4 regions of the Geodermatophilus sp. SYSU D00700 genome follow, and region 3 is predicted to be linked to each of the others. Evidence: riboswitches for the same ligand, from Rfam matches in the RefSeq annotation. Region 3 holds a riboswitch; each other region holds the start of a gene.
The links. A riboswitch is a leader RNA that binds a small molecule or an ion and turns the genes downstream of it on or off. The one in region 3 is predicted to bind cyclic di-AMP.

Region 1 (5,071 bases), on a different contig from region 3:
AGCAGCCGGGTCGACGACGGCGTCGACAGGCCGGCGCTGACGACGGCGAGGGTGCGGGTGGTCATGCGGAGACCTCCTCCTGGACCTGGCCGGTGACGTCGTCACCCGCGGCGTACACGGTGGAGTCCTGCGCGCCGCCGCGGGCGGCGACCAGCGACGCGTGGGTCGGCGCGTCGGGCACGTGCGCGGGCTTGAGCGCGGCGAACTCGCGGCGCAGCACCGGCACGACCTCCTCGCCGAGGATGTCGAGCTGCTCGAGGACGGTCTTCAGCGGCAGCCCGGCGTGGTCGACGAGGAACAGCTGCCGCTGGTAGTCGCCGACGTAGTCGCGGAAGCCGAGGGTCCGCTCGATGACCTGCTGCGGGGAGCCGACGGTCAGCGGCGTCTCGCGGGAGAAGTCCTCCAGGGAGGGGCCGTGGCCGTAGACCGGCGCGTTGTCGAAGTAGGGCCGGAACTCGTCCACGGCGTCCTGCGAGTTCTTGCGCATGAACACCTGACCGCCGAGGCCGACGATCGCCTGGTCGGCGGCACCGTGGCCGTGGTGCTCGAAGCGGCGGCGGTAGAACTCGACCATCCGCTGGGTGTGCTCCTTCGGCCAGAAGATGTGGTTGTGGAAGAAGCCGTCGCCGTAGTACGCGGCCTGCTCGGCGATCTGGGGGCTGCGGATCGAGCCGTGCCACACGAACGGCGGGACGCCGTCCAGCGGGCGGGGCGTCGAGGTGAAGCCCTGCAGCGGGGTGCGGAACCGCCCCTGCCAGTCGACGACGTCCTCGTCCCACAGCCGGCGCAGCAGCGCGTAGTTCTCCACCGCCAGCGGCAGCCCGTCGCGGATGTCCTGGCCGAACCAGGGGTAGACCGGGCCGGTGTTGCCGCGGCCCATCATCAGGTCGACGCGGCCGCCGGCCAGGTGCTGCAGCATCGCGTAGTCCTCGGCGATCTTCACCGGGTCGTTCGTGGTGATCAGGGTGGTCGCCGTCGACAGCTGCAGCCGCGAGGTCTGCGCCGCGACGTAGGCGAGGGTCGTCGTCGGCGACGAGGAGAAGAACGGCGGGTTGTGGTGCTCGCCGAGGGCGAAGACGTCCAGGCCGACCTCCTCGGCCTTCTTCGCGATCGTGACGATCGCCCGGATCCGCTCCGCCTCGCTCGGCGTGCGGCCCGTCGTCGGATCGGTCGTGATGTCGCTGACCGAGAAGACGCCGAACTGCATCTCGTGCTCCATGTGGTTGAGAGTGCAACTACTGCTACGGCCCGTCCAACGGCGGCGCCCCCGCGTCCATTCCCAGGGTCTCGTGACCGTGCTGAGATGCAATGACTGCGCTCGGTGACGGATCCGGCACGTCCCGGCGATCCCACTCCGGCGGGCCCCGCGCCCCCCTGTCGGCGCCCGGCCGGTGGGTATCCGGGGTGGGATCGTGATCACCCCGACGGCCGGCCGGGGAGTCCGGACCGGCACGGCGGACCGAGGGGGACCGGGATGTCGCAGCGGGCAGGGGGAGGCGCTCAGACCGGAGCGCCGGGGGACGGCACCGGGGGGCGGCCGCCGTCGGGCGGACTCGACGGCCTGCTGGGGACCGGGCCGGTGTTCACCGGGGCGGTCCGCGGCTACGACCGCGCGCAGGTCGACGACTACGTGAACTGGGCGGAGACCGAGGTCCTCGTCCTGCGCCGGGAGAACGACCACCTGCTCAGCCGCTACGCCGCCGCCTCGGCCGAGCTGCAGAACGCCCGGCGCCGGCTGGCCGCGCTCGTCCGCGAGCGGCAGTCGCTGCCGGGGCCGGACGAGGCGCTGGAACTGGTCCGCCGGGCCGAGGCCGAGGCGGCAGCCCGGACCGCCGCCGCCGAGGAGGAAGCGCGGCGCGTGGTCGAGGAGGCCCGCACCGAGGCCGAGGCGCGGCTGAGCGGGGTCGCCGAGATGCGCGAGGCGGTCATCGCCCTGCGCGAGCAGACCCGCAGCGAGGCCGCGGCGGTGCTCGAGGCGGCCCGCCGCGAGGCGGCGGAGCTGGGCCGGGGGGCGGCCGAGGAGCGCGCCCGGCTGGACCGCGCGGCGGCCGCGGTGCGCGAGCGCCTGGACCGGGAGGCGGCAGAGGTCCGCGCCCGCGCCGACGCCGAGGCGGCTGAGCGCCGGCGGGTCGCCGAGGCCGAGCTCGCGCCGCTGCGCGACGAGCGCGACCAGGCGCGCGAGTGGCTGCTCGGGCTGACCGGGCAGATCGACCGGGCGCTGGCGGTGATCACCGGCGTGCTGCCCGACGACGTCCCCGTCCTCGCCGAGCGTCGCGAGGCGGCCGAGACCGTCGGGGAAGCCGCGGCGGGCGCCGCGCGGGAGCCGGTCGCCGCTGCCGATGCGTCGCAGGTCACTGTGTTGCGCGACACGGACCGGCCCCAGGTCGCCGCGGCCTCCTGACCAGCAGCGACACCGGCGCGGGCAGCTGCCCGGGGGGCCGGCGGGTCACACCCGTCCCGCCGGTCCCTCCGGCCCCGTGTTGTCACGGACCGGTAACGGTGTCTACGGTGGCGGGCGTCCGGTCGGTCGTCTCTCCCCGTCCGGGGAGCCTGGCCGGACGCCGCCGAGTCGTGTCCGCACCCGTGGACGCGAGCCGGGGACCCACCGCAGTACTGGGGTGAATCGCACCCGTCGAGCTCTGCTCGCGGGGGTGTAGGGCTGCTTCCCGCCCGAACCCGTCAGCTAACTCGGTAGGCGGCTCACGGAAGAAACGGAGAGCCTCCGCATGCCCCGCCTCCGGGCCCCCGCGGCCCGCAGGTGCAGCCGCCCGCGCGCGCAGCGCGGTCCCGCGTCCTCCTGACGCCGGCTCGACCCTGCCCTGCCGCGCCCCGGCGCCGACCGCGGCCGCCGGAGACCTCCCGACCAGACACGCCGTAGACCCGCGCTGCGTGCGCGTGCCCATGCCCCGGGCCGCCGCGCGCCCTCTCCCTCGGAGCGCCCACCCGCATGTTCAGCCGTACCCGTCGCACCGCCGCCGACACCCCCGTCGCCGAGACCCCCGACACCCCTGACACCGACGCCCTCGAGACCGCCGTCCTCGAGGTGGACGACGAGACCCCCGCCCCCGGCCGCGCGCGCCGCGGTGGCCTGCTGGGCTCCCGCCGCCCGGCCCTGCTGCTCGGTACCGCCGCCGCCGGCGCGCTCCTGGTCGGGGTGCTCTCCGGCACCGGCCCCGCCGCCACCGGCGGTGCCGAGGCCGACACCGCCAGCGCCTCGGTGGGCGTGGCCGAGGCGCTCGGCCTCGCGGAGCAGGGCACCGACGGCGCCGTCGAGGACGGTGACCTCGCGCCGCTGGAGGAGCTCGCCGCCTCCCGCACCGAGCGCACCGCGATCGACGCCGCCGCCGTCCAGGCCCAGGCCGCGGCCGACCAGGCCGAGCGCGACCGCATCGCCGCCGAGGAGGCCGCCCGCATCGCCGCCGAGGAGGAGGCCGCGCGCGCCGCCGCCGAGGCGCAGGCCGCTGCCGAGGCCCAGGCTGCCGCCGAGGCCCAGGCTGCCGCCGAGGCCGAGGCCGCCGCCGCGGAGGCCGCTGCTGCCGCCGAGGCCGCCGAGGCCGCCGAGGCCGCCGAGGCCCAGGCCGCCGAGTCCGCCGCGGCTCCGGCGCCGAGCAGCTCCAGCTCCGAGAGCCGCGGGTCCTTCAAGGACTACGCGCTCAGCCTCGTCGGCGCCGAGCAGTTCTCCTGCCTCGAGAAGCTCTGGGGCAAGGAGAGCAACTGGAACCCCAACGCGCAGAACCCGACCAGCACCGCCTACGGGATCGCGCAGTTCCTCGACTCCACCTGGGCCAGCACCGGCATCGCCAAGACCTCCGACGGCTACCGCCAGATCGACGCCGGCCTGATCTACATCAACGAGCGCTACGGCTCGCCCTGCGAGGCCTGGGCGCACTCGCAGGCCACCGGCTGGTACTAGGAGGACCCCGCTGCCCCCGCGCCTCGCACGCTCGGCGCGGGACCCTGCAGCGGAGCCGTTCCAGCACGTCACCTCGGGAGGGCCGGTGACCAGGGTGGTGCCCGCGGGCTTCGTCCGCGCGCACACCCAGGTCCGCCGGCCCTCCCTCGTCCCCGAGGTCCGGCTGCACGTCGCCGACGACGTCGTCGCCCTGTGGGAGGCGATGGAGACCGCCGGCGGCGCCGGTGAGGAGCCGCCGTTCTGGGCCGCGGCCTGGCCCGGCGGGCAGGCCCTGGCCCGCGCCGTGCTCGACGGCGCCGTCCCGGTCGCCGGCCGTCGCGTCCTCGACCTCGGGTCGGGCAGCGGCCTGGTCGCCGTCGCGGCCGTCCTCGCCGGCGCCCGGCACGTGCTGGCCAGCGACGTCGACCCGTTCTCGCGGACCGCGGTCGGCGTCAACGCCGTCCTCAACGGCGTGCGCGGCATCAGCGTGATCGGCGACGTCCTGCACCGCGAGCCGCCCGACGTCGACGTCGTCCTGGCCGGGGACGTCTGCTACGACCGCGTGATGACCGGGCGGGTGCTGCCGTTCCTCGACCGGGCGCGGGCCCGCGGTGCCGAGGTGCTCGTCGGGGACCCCGGCCGCCCGTACCTGCCGCACGAGCGGCTCGAGCCGGTCACCGTGCTCGACGTCCCCGAGACCGAGGGCCCGGGCCTGCGCCGCACAACGGTGTGGCGACTGCCCTGAGCGCCCCGCGGTCGTGGGTAGGGTCGCCGCCGTGGCCGCACCGCTCCCCGTCGCCCCCGGCGGCGGCCGCGGCCGCCGGGCCCGCCGCCCCTCCGGCGACGACCGGGAGCGGGCCATCCTCACCACCGCCGAGGAGCTGCTCGGGCAGCGCCCGCTGGCCGACATCTCCGTCGACGACCTCGCGCGCGGGGCGGGCATCTCCCGGCCCACCTTCTACTTCTACTTCCCGTCCAAGGACGCCGTCGTCCTCGCGCTGCTCGACCGGGTGGTGGGGGAGGCCCGCGCGTCCCGCTCGGCGGCGCTGCGCCGGGCCGGCGACGACGTCCGCGCCGGCTGGCGGGGCGCGCTCGAGGCGGTCCGCGACACCTTCGCCGCGCACCACGCCCTCACCACTGCGGCAGCGTCGCTGTTCGCCACCAGCGCCGAGGCCCGCG
Region 2 (5,071 bases), on a different contig from region 3:
GACGCGACGACGACACCCACCGAACCGCCCTGGGCGAACGACACGGTCGAGTTCACGAACACGTCCACGTCGCCGGCCAGCTGGAACTCGGCCACGTGGCGGCCGTTCCGCAACGTCATCGTCTGCCGGATGGTGCCTGGCAGCGAGGACAAGGTGGGACCGGTGTTCGCCTACTACGACCGGACCACCCGGCCGCAGGACATGGGCGTCGTCGGGCGGGTCCTGCTCTCCTACGAGGGCCTCTACCTGCACGTCATCGAGCGCAAGGAGGACCCGGAGGTCTCCGGCCAGCGCCGCGGCCTGCCGGCGTTCCAGGCGATCGCCGAGGCCATCGCACCGTACGTGACGCCCTACCCCAGCTACTGGCAGAACCCGTCGCACTCGGTGGCGAAGCACTTCTACAGCTGGGTGCCCGAGGGCGAGGTCTCCCCCGACCGGGAGATGACCGTCATCGTCCAGCGGATGCGGCCGGGCAGCGAGGAGGACATCGCCCGGGTGTTCGCCGCATCCGACGCGGGTGGCCTGCCCACGGAGACCGGCGTCACCGGCCGCTGGCTGTACTCCATGGAAGACGTATTCGTGCACCTCCTGGAGCAGGACCGGGCCAAGGCGGCGGCCGTGCGGCAGAACCACGAGTCCATGCGGCCGGCATTCGCCAAGGTCATGGAGGACCTGGCTCCCTACGTCAGCCCGTACAACCCCGAGACGTGGCAGACCCCGCGCGACTCGGTGGCCCGGGTCTTCCACCGCTGGACGGCTCCCGACTGGGCGCCCGGGGACCAGCTTCCCGCGCCCCGCGAGGGCACGTCATGAGCCTGCGCCGGTTCGCCAACCAGACCTACTTCGCCGACGACGTAGCCGCGGCCGTCGCCTGGTACACGGAGCTCCTGGGTACCGGGCCGGGCTTCACCAGGCCCGGCCCGGGCGGACGGCCCAGCTACGCGAAGTTCCGCATCGACGAGGGGACGTCACTGGCGATCGCCTCCCGCGCCTCCGCCCCTCCGGGCATGGCGCTGGAGACCGGCGGCGCGGTCGGCTACTGGGACGTCGACGACCTCGACGCCGTGCTCGAGCGGCTCACCGCGATGGGCGCGAAGGAGTACATCCCGCTCACGCCGCACGGGCCGATCGTCAGCGCCGCCGTCGTCGACCCGTTCGGCAACGTGGTCGGCATCTCCTCCGAGCGGCACCACGCAGCCGACCTCCCCGGGGACGGTGCCCGCCGACCCGGGTAGTCCGCACGCGATCGGACGCGGCCGCCGGGACCCGTGGTCCCGGCGGCCGCGGCGTGTCCGGAGGAGATTGGTCGCGCGGGGTGACCAGCCGTGCGCGGAGGGGACGTGGCGTCGGCCTGTCGCGCTCCGGTCGGCACCTCCGATTGTGACCATCCGGTCACGTCCTTAGCGTTTCGGCGTCCGGCCGGTCGTCTCGTCCCCGTCCGGGGGCCCCTGCCGGATGCCGCCGAGTCGCGCCCACCCCCGTGGGTGCGAGCCGGGGACCCACCTGCACCACCGGGGTGAGTCCCGCTCCCGGCCCTCCGGGAGCGGGTAGGGCACTCCCAGCCCGAACCCGTCAGCTCACCTGGTAGGCGGCCACGGGAGGACGGAGTACATCCGCGCCCTGGGGCCCCGAGCCCCCGCGCGCCCAGGTCCGGGACCGTCGCGCTCCCGCCTGCCCAGCCACTGCACGCAGCAGCCGTCGCACGCCCGCAGCCGGGCCCCTGGTCCGGCCGGTGCCGCGCGCCCGGCTGCCGACCCCTGCCCTCACGGGCCTCGGGGCCCACCGCATCCCGACCCACCCGGCGCCGTCCGGTGACGGCGTCCGGCGACCACACCTCCAGGAGGACGACCCGATGCATGCCCCCACCGACCTCGAGCACACCGCCGCCCAGGACACCCTCGTCGCCGCGCGACCGCGCCGCCGCGTCCTGCACCTGCTGACCGCCACGGGGGCGATGACCCTCGCCCTCACCTTCGGCGGGCAGGCGGTGGCCCAAGCCGACGACCACTGGGACTCCGGTGACCGCAGCTCCAGCTCCCAGTGGGGCGGCTGGGACGGTGACCGCGACGGTGGCTGGAACCAGGGCGACGGCGAGGCGGCGCCCGCCGCTCCCGCGGCGGCACCGGCTCCCGCGCCGGCCTCCGCACCCGCCCCGGCACCGGCTCCCGCGCCGGCCGCGGCACCCGCCGCCTCGGGCGAGGCGGCCTACAAGGACTACGCCCTGGCCCAGCTCGGCGGGAACGCCACCCAGTTCGGCTGCCTCGAGCAGCTCTGGGAGCGGGAGAGCGGCTGGAACCCGAACGCGCAGAACCCCAGCAGCACCGCCTACGGCATCGCCCAGTTCCTCGACTCCACCTGGGCGGGCACCGGCATCGCGAAGACGTCGGACCCGTACCGGCAGATCGACGCGGGGCTGGTCTACATCGAGAACCGGTACGGCAGCCCCTGCGCGGCCTGGAGCCACTTCCAGGCCAACAACTGGTACTGACCGACTGACCCGGGAGCCCCCTCCGGCCCGTCCGGTGGGGGCTCCCGGGTCGCCGCGCGGCGTCTCAGCTGGCGCGCAGTGTGGGGTAGTCGGTGTAGCCCTCGGCACCCGACGCGTAGAACAGGTGCGACCGGATCTCGTTCTCCGGGTGCTCCCCGGCCCAGCGCTCGACCAGGTCGGGGTTGGCGATCACCGCCCGGCCCACGGCGACGACGTCGGCGTGCGCGGCCTCGATGAGCGCCACCGCCTCCTCGCGGGTGGTGACGGCGCCGAAGCCGCTGTTGGCCATCAGCGGCGCGCCGGAGCGGCGGCGCAGCTCCTGGACCAGGTCGCCGGCGGGCTCCCGGTGCAGCACCGACAGGTAGGCCAGGCCGAGCGGACGCAGCCGGTCGAGCAGCGCGCCGTAGGTGGCGAGGACGTCGCCGCGGTCGGGCTCGAGGACGTCCTGGATGCCGTGCTCGGGCGAGATCCGCAGGCCCACGCGGCCGGCGCCGATCGCGTTGGCGACCGCGGTGACCACCTCGGCCACCAGGCGGGCCCGGTTCTCCGGCGAGCCGCCGTACTCGTCGTCGCGGACGTTGGACGACGGCGCCAGGAACTCGTGCAGCAGGTAGCCGTTGGCGCCGTGGACCTCCACGCCGTCCAGCCCGGCCTCCACGGCGCGCTCGGCGGCCCGCCGGAAGTCCCGGACGACGTCCCGGACCTCCTCGGTGGTCAGCGCGTGCGGCACCGGGTAGGGCTGCTTGCCCTTCTCGGTGTGGCCGGCGCCGTCGATCGCGATGGCGCTGGGGGCCACCACGCGGCGGCCGCCGTTGACGTCGGGGTGGGTGACCCGCCCGCCGTGCATGACCTGCAGGACGATCCGGCCGCCGCGGGCGTGCACCGCCTCGGCGACGCGGCGCCAGCCGGCCACCTGCTCGTCGGTGACGATGCCGGGCTGGCCGACGAAGGACTGCGACTCGTGGTTCGGGTAGGTGCCCTCGGTGACGACCAGGCCAACGCCGGCGCGCTGCGCGTAGTGCTCGACGACGAGGTCGCCGGGCACGCCCGAGGAGCCGGACCGCATCCGGGTCAGGGGCGCCATGGCCACGCGGTTGGCGAGCTCGAGGTCGCCGAGTTTCACGGGTGAGAACAGGTCCACGCCGGTTCCGACACCCGCACGGCCCGCGCCATTCCGGGGTGCGGGCGGCGTCACAGGCGGCACGATGACGCCGTGTCCTCCCTGACCGACGCCGTCGCGGGCTGGTCCCCGGGCCCGCTGACCGGCACCGCGGTGGTCGCGCCCGGGCCCGCGGCCGCCTTCGCCGCGCTGCTCGACCAGCCCGCCCCGCCGCTGGCCGACGGCGACCCGCTGCCGCCGGGCTGGCACGTGTTCACCTTCCTCGACCGGCCGGCCACCGCCGACCTCGGCGACGACGGCCACCCCCGCGCCGGGCACTTCCTCCCGCCGCTGCCGCACCGGCGCCGGATGATCGCCGGCGGGCGGCTCCAGGTCACCGCTCCGCTGCGGGTGGGGTCGGCGGTGGAGCGGACGTCGTCGCTGGCCCGCTGCGAGGTCAAGACCGGCCGGAGCGGGGAGATGCTGCTGGTCACCGTGCGCAGCGAGTACCGGGAGGACGGCGCGCTGCTGGTCACCGAGGAGCAGGACGTCGTCTACCGCTCCCAGGAGGCCGGCTCCTCCCCGGCCCCGGCGGGCGCCGGCTCCCCCGCCGACATCGGCGACCACGTGGTCGAGGTGCTGCCCGACCCGCCGCTGCTGTTCCGGTTCAGCGCACTCACCTACAACGCGCACCGCATCCACTACGACCAGCCCTACGCGACGCAGGTGGAGGGTCACCCGGGTCTGGTCGTGCACGGGCCGCTGCTGGCGCTGCTGCTGCTGGAGGTCCCGCGCCGTCACCTGCCGGACCGGTCCGTCACGTCGTTCAGCCACCGCCTGGTCCGCCCGGCGTACGCGGGTCCGCCGGTGCGGGCGGGCGGGCGGCTCGACGGCGACCGGTTCGCGCTGTCCGCGGGGACGGTGGGCGCGCCCGCGTCGGTCACCGGGACCGCGGTGCTCGCCGAGGGCCCGCGGTGCTGAGCCCCGAGGAGCGCGACATCGTCGCCATCGTGCGGGCCTTCGTCGACCGGGAGGTCCGCCCGGTCGTCCGCGAGCTCGAGCACGCCGACGAGTACCCCGAGGCGCTGGTCGAGCGGATGAAGGAGCTCGGCGCCTTCGGCCTGGCCGTCCCCGAGCCGTGGGGCGAGGCCCCGGTGTCGATGCCCTGCTACGCGCTGGTCACCGCGGAGCTCGCCCGCGGGTGGATGTCGCTGGCGGGCGCGATGGGCGGGCACACCGTCGTCGCGAAGCTGCTGGTCGCCTTCGGCACCCGGGAGCAGCAGGACCGCTGGCTGCCGCGCATGGCGACCGGCGAGGTCCGGGCGACGATGGCGCTCACCGAGCCCGGTGGCGGGTCGGACCTGCAGGCGATGACCACGGTGGCGCGACGCGACGGCGAGGGGTACGTCGTCGACGGCGCCAAGACCTGGATCAGCAACGCCCGCCGCTCACAGCTGGTCGCGCTGCTGTGCAAGACCGACCCG
Region 3 (5,071 bases):
CTGTGCCCGGCTCGGCGAGGACGACCCGTGCACCGCGCGGCTGTTCGCCGGGTGCGGCATCGTCGCGGGCTCCGACCCCGCGGCCGAGCTCGCCGAGACCCAGTCGAAGTTCGCCGCGTTCCAGGCCGCCCTGGAGAGCTGAGCCGGAAACGGGTCGGCGGCCGGCGTCCGGGCTGGTTGGGTGGCCCGGTGACCGCCGTCCCGACCATCGCCGGCGACCGCTCCCTCCCGTCGCCCTTCGACCACCCGCACGCCTCGGCGCGGGCGCGGGAGATCGCCGAGCAGGGGACGATCCTCCGCGCGCAGGTGGGGTCCGGCGTGCACGGCACGTCGGTGACGGGGCAGGACGACCGCGACGAGATGGGCATCTGCCTCGAGCCGCCCGAGTACGTCACCGGCACCGCGCGCGTGCCCGCCGGGCTCTCGACGCCGGTGACCGTGCCGTTCGAGCAGTACCACCGGCACACCGCGTGGGACCGCCCCGGCGGGCTCGCCAACCGGTCGGGCGCCGGCGACCTCGACGTCGTGGTGTACGCGGCGCGGAAGTGGGCGCGGCTGGCGCTGGGCGGCAACCCCACCGTCCTGCTGCTGCTGTTCGTGCCCGACGAGGAGGTCGTCGTCCGCGACGCCGCGGGCGCGGACCTGGTGGCGCACGCCGACCGGTTCGTCTCCCGCGTGGCCGCCGACCGCTTCCTCGGCTACCTGAGGGGCCAGCGGGCGGCGATGACCGGCGCAGCCGGCGCGCACACGAACCGCCCTGGACTCGTCGCCGCGCACGGGTTCGACGTCAAGTACGCGATGCACGCGCTGCGGCTGGGCATCCAGGGGGTGGAGTTGCTGACGACCGGCCGGATCACCCTGCCGGTGCCCGAGCCCCACCGCACGTACCTGCGGAGCATCCGCCGGGGCGAGGTACCGCTGGCCGAGGTGGTCGCCGCGGTCGACGACGCCGAGGCCCGGCTGCTGGCGCTGCGCGACAGCCCGGCGGTGCCGGCCGCGCCCGACCGCGCCTGGGTGGACGCGTGGCTGCACCGCTCGTACCTCGCCCACTGGACGGCTCGCGGCCGCTGACCGGTCCGACGACGAGGGCCCCGGCCGCTGGGCAGCGGCCGGGGCCCTCGTCGGGGGGTGAGGATCAGCCCACGTAGTTCACGTGCACGTGGTCGTGGTGGTTCGCGGTCACGCTGCCGCGGTCGGCCATCGCCTTCCACGCGCCGTCGGGCGAGGTCAGGATCCGCTGCTCCCAGATGACGTACTCGACGCCGAGCTCGTCCCAGTGGTCGACGTGGTACTGGGCGATGGCGTCACCGAGGGCGTTGTCGGTCATGACCATGTAGTCCAGCGCCAGGCCCGACGGGTGCCCGTTCGGGTCGACCGCGCTCCCGCGCGTACCGCCGAGGGTGATGTCGGCGGCGCCCGGCACGTTGCTCACGACGGCGTTCGCGGCGGCCTGCACGACCGCCTTGACCGGGCCGGCGCTGTTGGTGATCGACGCGATCGCGGAGGCGACCTGCGGGGCGACCTCGGCCAGCGGGGCCACCGCGGGCGCGGGGGCGGACTCGCCGGCGGAGGCGGTCGCGGCGGGGGCCTCCGGGGCCGGAGCGGCCTGGGCCGGGGCCGCGCCGCTGACGGCGAGCACCTGACCGGGGTAGATCCGGTTCGGGTTGCTGCCGATGACGTCGACGTTGCGCTCGTAGAGCTCGCGCCAGCCCTGCTGGTGGGCGGCGGCGATCTCCTTCACGGTGTCGCCCCAGCGGACGGTGTAGTCCTCGGTGGCGGCGTCGTCGGCGTGGTCGTGGGAGTGACCGGCCTCCGCGGCCGGGGCGGGTGCCTCGGCGGCGGGAGCGGGGGCGGCGGGCGCCTCGGCGGCGGCCGCGGTGGTGCCCTCGGTCAGGTACTTGCCGCAGCTCGGCCAGGCGCCGATGCCCTGGCCCTCGAGGACGCGCTCGGCGATCTCGATCTGCTGGGCCGGGGTGGCCAGGTCGGCGCGGGCGGCGAGCTCGGTGCCGCCGAAGCCGGCCCAGGTGGACTGGCTGAACTGCAGGCCGCCGTAGTAGCCGTTGCCGGTGTTGATGCTCCAGTTGCCGCTGGACTCGCACTGGGCGACGTCGGTCCAGTCGTGGCTGGTGGAGGCGGAGGCCGGGGAGCTGAGGACGCCGAGACCGACGACGGTGGCGCCGGCGGCGACAGGGGCCCGGGCGATGACCTTCTTGGTGCGGACGTAGCGGGGTGCGCGGTGCTTGGGCATGGTGATGATCTCCCGATCACCGCCGGCGAGGTGAGCTGTCGGGTTCGGGCGATCGGTGCCCGGCCGCGGTCCGCGGCTTCACCCCGAGGCGCGTTCGGGTCCGGCCCCCGTGGGCCGTCGCGCGCCGGAAGTGGGTCCCCCACCCCTGCCCTGGGTGTTGGTGTGGACGACCGGTGGGCAGGGTTTGGCGGACCGGCGCCGCGCTCCGTTCTGCTGAGCGCAGCCAAAAAGCTACCTACGGTCATGGCAACTGTCGCTGTGTCGCCGGTCACACTGCGATTAGGAGGGGACACGTGGGGTAGCGCGTGACGCTGCCGTGACCAACCGACCGCCTGCGGCGCCGGCGGGCCGGCAGTGGGGAACGCGCTGGTCACCGGCGACTCGCCCCCCGGTCCGCGTGGTCCGGCGCGGCCCCGGCGACCGGCCCCCCGGGACCCTGCGGGCACGTCGCTCGTGATGGACGCCACGGGACGGACCGGTCCTCCACCGCCCGTCCCGCCCGGTCAGCCGAGGGCGTGGGCGGCGGCGTCCCGGAGCGCGACGGCGAGGTCGGCCTCGGCGCGCTGGTCGGTGCGGACGACGACGACCCGCGGCCCGCCCGCCGCCAGCGCGGCCGGCAGCTCGCCGGCCGAGGAGACCGCCGTCGCCGTCCAGCCCAGCGCCTGCGCGACCGCTGCCAGGTCGCGCCCGTGCGGCGTCCCGAACACCCGCCGGTAGTCGCGCGCGTACGCCGCCCGGCCGGGCTCGAGCTGGGCGAAGATCCCGCCGCCGTCGTTGTCCGGGACGACGAGCGTGAGGTCCGGACGCGGCTCGCCCTCGCCGGTGAGCAGGCCCTGCAGGTCGTGCAGGAACGTCAGGTCGCCCAGGAGCGCCACCGTCGGGCCGCCGTGCGCCAGCGCCGCCCCGACCGCGGTCGAGACGGTCCCGTCGATGCCGGCCACCCCGCGGTTGGCCAGCACGGCGACGTCGCCGCGCGGCACGGCGAGGCGGTCGACGTCGCGCACCGGCGTCGAGGAGCCGAGCACCAGCAGCGCCCCGGCCGGCAGCGCGGCGACGACGTCGCGGGCCAGGCGGGCGGCGGTGAGGCCCGGCGCGGCGTCGAGCAGCGCGTCGACGGCGGTCCCGACGCGGGCGGCGGCGTCGGACCAGGCCCCGGCCCACGCCCCGGTCCACGCCCCGGCCCGTCCGGGGTCCGACGGCGGCCCGGCGGGCGGGGCGGCCCGCGAGACCAGCGCGCTCGACCGGCCCGCGTCGGGCCAGCGCGGGGTCGCCGCGACCGTCTCGACCCGCACCCGCGGGTCGGCGAGCAGCGCCGACACCGGCCGCGACAGCGTGGGCCGGCCGACCACCACGACCCGCTCGGGCCGGTGCGTGTCCAGCCAGGCGGGGACGCCGAGCAGCAGCGCCCCGCCGCGGACGGCGTCGCCGGTCCACGCGCCGCCGCTGGGCTCGGCGACCACCGGCCAGCCCGAAGCAGCGGCCCCGGCGGCCCAGGCCCGGCCGGCCGCGGGTGGTCCGTCGCCGGCCACCACGAGGGTGCGCGGCCCGTCCCCGACCGGACCGGCCGGGACGGGCGCGGGCGCCCCGGCCGTCCACGGGGCACCGCCGGCGCGACCGGCCCACGGGCCATCGAGCGGGCCGGGCTCCCCGTCGGGCAGCAGCGGGTCCCGGAAGGACAGGTTCAGCTGCACGGGGCCGGGGTCGCCGGACAAGGCGCCGGTGGCCGACAGCAGCGCCCGCGACACCACCGAGCGCCAGTAGCGGTTCTGCGCGGCCTCCCGCCCGGCCTCGGGCACCCCGACGTCGGCCGCCCAGCGCACCGCGCCGCCGTAGAGGCCGGGCTGCTCGATCGTCTGGTTGGCACCGGTGGACCGCAGCTCCGGCGGCCGGTCGGCGGTGAGCGCGAGCAGCGGGACGCCGCTGACGTCGGCCTCGAGCACCGCGGCGTGCAGATGCGCGGTCGCCGTCCCGGAGGTGGTGAGCACCGGCACCGGGCGGCCGGAGGCGCGCGCCAGGCCGAGGGCGAGGAAGGAGGCGGTCCGCTCGTCGATGCGCACGTGCAGCCGCACGGCACCGGCCCGCTCGGCGGCGGCGAGCGCGAGCGCGACCGGGGCCGAGCGCGAGCCGGGGGCGAGGACGGCGTCGCGGACCCCGCCGCGGACCAGCTCGTCGACCAGCACGCGGGCCAGCGCGGTGGAGGGGTTCACGCGGCGAGCACCGCGGTGAGCCGCGCCGACCACCGGGCGGTCACGTCGTCCGGCGCGGCCACGGCGGCCCGCCGGTCGGGCACCACCGCCCGCACCGGCAGCGCGCCGTCGACGGGCACCAGCGGATCGCCGCTCACGTCGCCGTCGAGCAGCGCTGCGGTGGCCAGGCCGCAGGCGAAGGGCAGCTCGGGCAGCGCGGCGGCCAGCGCGACGCCCGCCGCGAGGCCCACCGAGGACTCCAGGGCCGAGGACACGACGCACGGCAGCCCGTGCGCCTCGGCGACCCGCAGCGCCGCGCGCACACCGCCCAGCGGCTGCACCTTGAGGACGACGACGTCGCAGGCCCCGCGCAGGTCGACCGCGAGCGGGTCGCCGGCGCGCCGGACGGCCTCGTCGGCGGCGATCCGGACGTCGATCCGCCGGCGCAGCGCGCACAGCTCGTCGAGCGTCGCGCACGGCTGCTCGACGTACTCGAGGCCGACCCGGTCGAGCTCCCGGATGCGGGCGGCCGCGGTGTCGACGTCCCAGGCGGCGTTGGCGTCGACCCGGAGCGCGCCGGACGGGCCGAGCGCGTCGCGGACGGCCTCCACGCGGGCGAGGTCGTCGGCCGGCGTCT
Region 4 (5,071 bases), on a different contig from region 3:
GACCCCGAGGCCGCCACCGCGCGGCGCGACGAGGTCCTCTCGCGGATGGCCGAGCAGGGCATGGTCACCGCCGCCGAGGCCGCCGCCGCGCAGGCCGAGCCCCTGGGCCTCGCGCCGGGGCCGCCGCCGCGCCGGGGCTGCGTCGAGGCCAGCGTCGGGCCGTTCGTCTGCGACTTCGTCCAGCGGTACCTCATCCAGGAGCTGGGGCTGACCCAGGAGCAGCTGGACAACGGCGGCTACGTCGTCCAGACGACGCTGGACCCGGACCTGCAGCGCTCCGGTGACGCCGCGGTGCTGCGGACCGTGCCGCTGGAGGACTCGCTGGCCGGCATGTTCACCGCCGTCGAGCCCGGCACCGGCCACCTGCTGGCGATGAGCGTCAACCGCACGTTCGGCTACGACCGGTCCGACCCGACGCAGGAGTCGTTCAACCTCAACACCTGGCCCAGCCAGGGCTCGGGCTCGACGTACAAGGTCTTCGTGGCCGCCGCGGCGCTGGCCCGGGGATACTCCTCCACCTACACGCTCACCGCCGCCGACCCCTACGTCTCCCGCGTGTACTCCGGCCCCTGTCAGGGCCGCGACACCGACGGCCGGTACTGCGTGCGCAACGCCGGGTCGGGCTACCGCCCGACGCTGGACCTGACCACCGCGCTCTACCAGTCCTCCAACACCTACTTCCTCGCGCTCGAGGACGCCCTCGGCAGCGTCGAGGAGCCGGTGCGGATGGCCGAGGCCGCGGGCCTGTTCCAGTTCAGCCCGCCGGAGCTGCCGCAGCAGATCATCGACGAGAACCGCGGCTCGTTCACCTTCGGCGCCGAGGCCACCAGCCCGCTCGCCCTGGCCAGCGCCTACTCGACGTTCGCGGCCGGCGGCACGCAGTGCGACGTCGTCCCGGTGACCGCCGTGCTCGACGCCGCCGGGCAGCCGGCCCGGGGTGCCGACGGCGAGCCGCTGCCGGTGGGCGACCGGTGCACGCCCGAGGCCATCCCTCCGGGCGTGGCCACCACGATGAACCAGATCCTCCGCAAGGACGTCGAGCCGGGGTACCGCGGGCAGACCGGGGCGCGCGCCTACGTCCGCGGGCACCAGATCGCCGGCAAGACCGGGACCTCGCAGGACAACTACTCGGTGGCCTTCGTCGGCTACACGCCCGAGATCACCGCGAGCGTCATGGTGCTCAACCCCAAGGAGAACGAGGACGTCGGCGGCTTCGGTGGCGGCAAGGGCGCCACGATCTGGCGGGACGCGATGGAGCCGATCCTCACCGCCCGGGGCAGCGGTGAGTTCCCGCCGGCCGACGAGACGGTGGAGCACGGCAACACCAGGCCGGTGCCCGGCTGCTCGGGCGCGCGCAGCTGCGAGCGGGTCCTCGCCGAGGCCGGCTTCACGCCGCAGACGCTGCGGGTCGACAGCGACGAGCCGGCCGGCGCCTTCCTCGGGACCAGCCCGCCCCGGGGTGCCCGGGCGGTGCCCGGCCAGGTCGTGTCGATCCTGGTGAGCAACGGCAGCGACTACGTCGAGCCGGCTCCCGAGCCGGTCACCCCCGACCCCGCCCCCGATCCCGAGCCGCCCGCCCCGGCGCCGGAGCCCGCTCCGGAACCCCCGCCCGGGCCCCCGCCGCCGGAACCGGCTCCGGAACCGGCTCCGGAACCGGCTCCGGAACCCCCGCCCGGACCCCCGCTGCCCGGCACCGTGCCGGAGGATCCGGCCGGGGCGCTGCCGGCCCCGGGGGAGGGCGCGCCCCCGGCGCCCGCGGCGCCGCCGCCCCCGGCGCCCGCGGAGCCGGCACCCGCGCCGGCCGAGGGGGCGCCCTGGAGCCCGGGGTAGTGGGCGCCGGCCCGACGCCGGGCGAGCCGCTCGTCGAGCGACTGGGTGAGCAGCCACCCGGCCAGCAGCACCAGGTGCAGCAGGAACAGCCACAGCCCGACGGCGACCACCGCCCCGACGACGACCAGGCCGCCGAACGGGGCGCCGAGGTCCAGCGGCAGGGACAGGAACAGGACGAAGCCCTGCAGGAACCCCGACAGGCAGGCCGCGGTGAACAGCGCCCCGCTGGTGAGCGCCGTCCAGCGGAAGCGCCCGCCGGACACCACGCCGTAGCCCCACAGCAGCGGCACCGTGAGGACGAACAGCACCGAGTAGTAGCCGACGGCGAGGCGGCCGACCACCGCCCCGGCGCCGTCCTCGCGGGCCAGGTCGGCCATCACCCGGGCCGCGAGCAGCAGCGGGTACAGCAGCAGCGGTGAGACGACCACCAGCGGCAGGCTCAGCAGGCGGCCGCGCCAGCCGGTCAGGCTCTCCCGGCGGGGGCTGAACCGCAGCAGCGCCCGGCGCAGCCCCTCGCCGTAGAACGTCAGCGGCACCAGTGCCAGCACGAAGCCCAGGAGGTCCAGGCGGGTGCCGGCGTCGACCAGGCGCTCGACCGCCTCCGGGGCGCCCAGCGGGGTGGGCAGCAGCTCGGTCAGCCGGGCGGCGAGCGCGCGCACCTCGTCGGCCGAGGTCGCCAGCGCGGTCAGCCGCACCGCGACCAGCAGCAGCGGCACCACCGCGATGCCGGCGTAGAAGGTCAGTCCCGCCGCGATCAGGGCGAGGTCGCGCCCGCGGAGCAGCTGCTGGGCGCCGGCCAGCAGGCCCCTCGTCTCGGTTCGTAGGCGGGCTGCGGTCCACCTGCGTTCCGGAGTCACCCGCCCATGCCACCAGCCCCCGCGACCGGGCGCCCGTCGGGGGGCCGGTGGACGGTCAGTCCTCGGAGGTGTCGTCGGTGGTGGGCGCGTCGTTGCCGGGGTTGGGGCCGGTCTCCTGGCACGCGGCGTCGTTCTCGTTGCTGGCGTTCTCGCCGCTCGCGTCGCAGTTGGTGGGCCCGCGGGAGAAGTCGGTGTTGTCGCCGCAGGCGGTCAGGGAGCCGAACAGCGCGAGCACGACCAGCGGCCGGGTCAGGCGCATCCGGGTGGAGGTGGACATGCCTGACTCCTACACGCCCCGGAGCCCGGCCAAACCGCCAGGGGCAGGCAGTCCGGTGACCGGGCGACCACGGAATGTCACCGATGTGATTACACCGGGGTGATTGTCACGCGTCCGTCACGACCCTTACTCTGTGTGCGTCCAACGGGGCGCTCCGTCACTGACCTGGGTGACACCCCGAGGACGCCGTCGAGCCGGTCGCCCCGCGGGGCGCCGGGCCGGGGACCCACCGCAGTCCTGGGGTGCAGCGCGTGTCCGCACGCGCCGGGCGAGTCCACGCCCGAACCCGTCAGCTAACCCGGTAGGCGGCCTGGGAAGAGGAGAACCGCCGCGTGGCGTCCCTGCGCACGTCTGTCCCCGGCACGCCCGTGACCGGCCGCCCGGCCCGCCGCCGGCAGGGTCGCCGCGCCGCCCTCGTCCTCGCCGGGGCCGTGGGGCTCGGCGTGGGGGTTGGGGTGGTCCCCTCGTCCGCCCTGGCCGAGGAGCCCACGACGGCGGCTGAGGCCGCACAGCTCGTGGCCGCCCGCGGGCACGAGCTCGAGGTCGTCACCGAGCAGTTCAACGAGGCCCGCGAGGTGCTCGCCGCGCAGCAGGCCGCGGCCGAGACCGCCGCCGCCTCCCTCGCCCAGGCCCAGGCCGCCGTCGGCACCGCCCGCGAGCAGGTCGTCGGCATCGCCCGCTCCGCCTACACCGGCAACGGCATGGGTTCGCTGCAGGCGCTCCTGACCAGCGAGGACGCCGACGAGTTCGTCAACCGCGTCAGCCTCCTGCAGGGCGTCGCCGGCTACCAGGGCGAGCTGCTCGGCCAGGCGGTCGCGGCGACCGACACCGCCACCGCCGCCCAGGCCGCCGCCACCGATGCCGCCGTCGAGGCGCAGCGCCAGTACGACGCCGTCGCTGCCCAGCAGGTCGACCTCGAGGACCAGATCGCCGCCTACCAGGCCGACTTCGCCCGGCTGACCGCCGAGGAGCAGCGCGCCGCGCTCGAGGCCGCCGCGGCCGCGCACGCCGCCGAGGACGAGCGGGCCAGCCGCGACGACGAGCGCGAGGAGCCCGCCGCGGCGCAGCCCGCCGAGGAGGCGCCGGCAGCGGCGGCCGCGCCGGCCAGCGGCGTCGCCGGCACCGTCGTGGCCACCGCCATGGCGCAGCGGGGCGACCCCTACGTGTGGGCCGCCGCCGGCCCGGACTCCTTCGACTGCTCGGGCCTGACCCAGTACGCCTTCAAGGCCGCCGGGATCAGCCTCCCGCACTCGAGCCGGATGCAGTCGCAGATGGGCACCGCGGTCTCCCGGGCCGACCTGCAGCCCGGTGACCTGGTGTTCTTCTACAGCCCGGTCAGCCACGTGGGCATCTACATCGGCAACGGCCAGATGGTGCACGCGCCCACCTCCGGCGACGTCGTCAAGGTGGCCGGCGTCGACTCGATGGGCGGCTACGCCGGCGCCCGCCGCATCGGCTGAGGAAGGGCCACCCTCCTCCCCGGGAGGGTGGCCGTTCCGGCGCGTTGCCGGGGTCACACCCGGTCCGGGACCTCCGGCGGAGCCTGCCGCGTTGCACCCTGCGGAGCCGCCGCCGATCCGTGAGGACCGCATCCCCGTGAACCCCCGCACCGTCGCCACCGCCTTCCGCGTCGTCGCCGTCGCCGAGGCGCTGTCCTGGGTGGGCCTGCTGGCCGGGATGTACGTGAAGTACGTGCCGGAGACCTCCGAGGTCGGCGTGCAGGTGTTCGGCCCGGTCCACGGCGCGGTGTTCGTCGCCTACGTCGTCGTGGCGCTGGTCGCGGCCCGGGTGCTCCGCTGGTCCCCGGGGACGACGCTGCTGGCGCTCGCCGCCTCGATCCCGCCGCTGGTCACCGTCGTCTTCGAGCGCTGGGCCGGCCGCACGGGGAGGCTGGCGGTCCCCGCGCGGGCCTGACCTACGGTTCCGGGCATGCCGACCGTGCTGCCCGCCACCGCCCGCACCCTGCTGGCCCGCACCGCCCGGGTGCAGCGCGACGGCCGCGCGCCGAGCCTGGTGGCCGGCGTCGTACGGGACGGCGGCCTGGCGTGGTCGGCCGGCCGCGGCGACGTCGCCGAGCCGCACACCGACGTCCAGTACCGGCTCGGCT

Region 1: it holds a riboswitch for cyclic di-AMP, as region 3 does, so the genes downstream of both, ACI79V_RS01040 (aggregation-promoting factor C-terminal-like domain-containing protein) here and ACI79V_RS09695 (transglycosylase family protein) in region 3, are expected to answer to the same signal.
Region 2: it holds a riboswitch for cyclic di-AMP, as region 3 does, so the genes downstream of both, ACI79V_RS01855 (aggregation-promoting factor C-terminal-like domain-containing protein) here and ACI79V_RS09695 (transglycosylase family protein) in region 3, are expected to answer to the same signal.
Region 4: it holds a riboswitch for cyclic di-AMP, as region 3 does, so the genes downstream of both, ACI79V_RS17920 (C40 family peptidase) here and ACI79V_RS09695 (transglycosylase family protein) in region 3, are expected to answer to the same signal.

What each region holds. Positions count from the first base shown of each region.
Region 1 is NZ_JBJGZA010000001.1:214,148-219,218, reverse strand. Features, by position in the region: gene ACI79V_RS01055 (FMN reductase) at 1-65, opposite strand, end outside; gene ACI79V_RS01050 (LLM class flavin-dependent oxidoreductase) at 62-1,219, opposite strand; gene ACI79V_RS01045 (hypothetical protein) at 1,580-2,401, shown strand; cyclic di-AMP (ydaO/yuaA leader) riboswitch at 2,553-2,713, shown strand; gene ACI79V_RS01040 (aggregation-promoting factor C-terminal-like domain-containing protein) at 2,948-3,913, shown strand; gene ACI79V_RS01035 (class I SAM-dependent methyltransferase) at 3,999-4,637, shown strand; gene ACI79V_RS01030 (TetR/AcrR family transcriptional regulator) at 4,669-5,071, shown strand, end outside.
Region 2 is NZ_JBJGZA010000002.1:35,197-40,267, forward strand. Features, by position in the region: gene ACI79V_RS01840 (hypothetical protein) at 1-119, opposite strand, end outside; gene ACI79V_RS01845 (TcmI family type II polyketide cyclase) at 130-813, shown strand; gene ACI79V_RS01850 (VOC family protein) at 810-1,235, shown strand; cyclic di-AMP (ydaO/yuaA leader) riboswitch at 1,450-1,606, shown strand; gene ACI79V_RS01855 (aggregation-promoting factor C-terminal-like domain-containing protein) at 1,853-2,488, shown strand; gene ACI79V_RS01860 (alkene reductase) at 2,553-3,629, opposite strand; gene ACI79V_RS01865 (FAS1-like dehydratase domain-containing protein) at 3,702-4,568, shown strand; gene ACI79V_RS01870 (acyl-CoA dehydrogenase family protein) at 4,562-5,071, shown strand, end outside.
Region 3 is NZ_JBJGZA010000009.1:74,697-79,767, reverse strand. Features, by position in the region: gene ACI79V_RS09705 (isochorismate synthase) at 1-142, shown strand, start outside; gene ACI79V_RS09700 (nucleotidyltransferase domain-containing protein) at 190-1,071, shown strand; gene ACI79V_RS09695 (transglycosylase family protein) at 1,136-2,248, opposite strand; cyclic di-AMP (ydaO/yuaA leader) riboswitch at 2,253-2,421, opposite strand; gene menD (2-succinyl-5-enolpyruvyl-6-hydroxy-3-cyclohexene-1-carboxylic-acid synthase) at 2,752-4,455, opposite strand; gene ACI79V_RS09685 (o-succinylbenzoate synthase) at 4,452-5,071, opposite strand, start outside.
Region 4 is NZ_JBJGZA010000028.1:51,081-56,151, reverse strand. Features, by position in the region: gene ACI79V_RS17935 (transglycosylase domain-containing protein) at 1-1,830, shown strand, start outside; partial or broken gene ACI79V_RS17930 (YhjD/YihY/BrkB family envelope integrity protein) at 1,869-2,687, opposite strand; gene ACI79V_RS17925 (hypothetical protein) at 2,743-2,964, opposite strand; cyclic di-AMP (ydaO/yuaA leader) riboswitch at 3,154-3,289, shown strand; gene ACI79V_RS17920 (C40 family peptidase) at 3,297-4,424, shown strand; gene ACI79V_RS17915 (DUF3817 domain-containing protein) at 4,561-4,878, shown strand; gene ACI79V_RS17910 (serine hydrolase domain-containing protein) at 4,894-5,071, shown strand, end outside.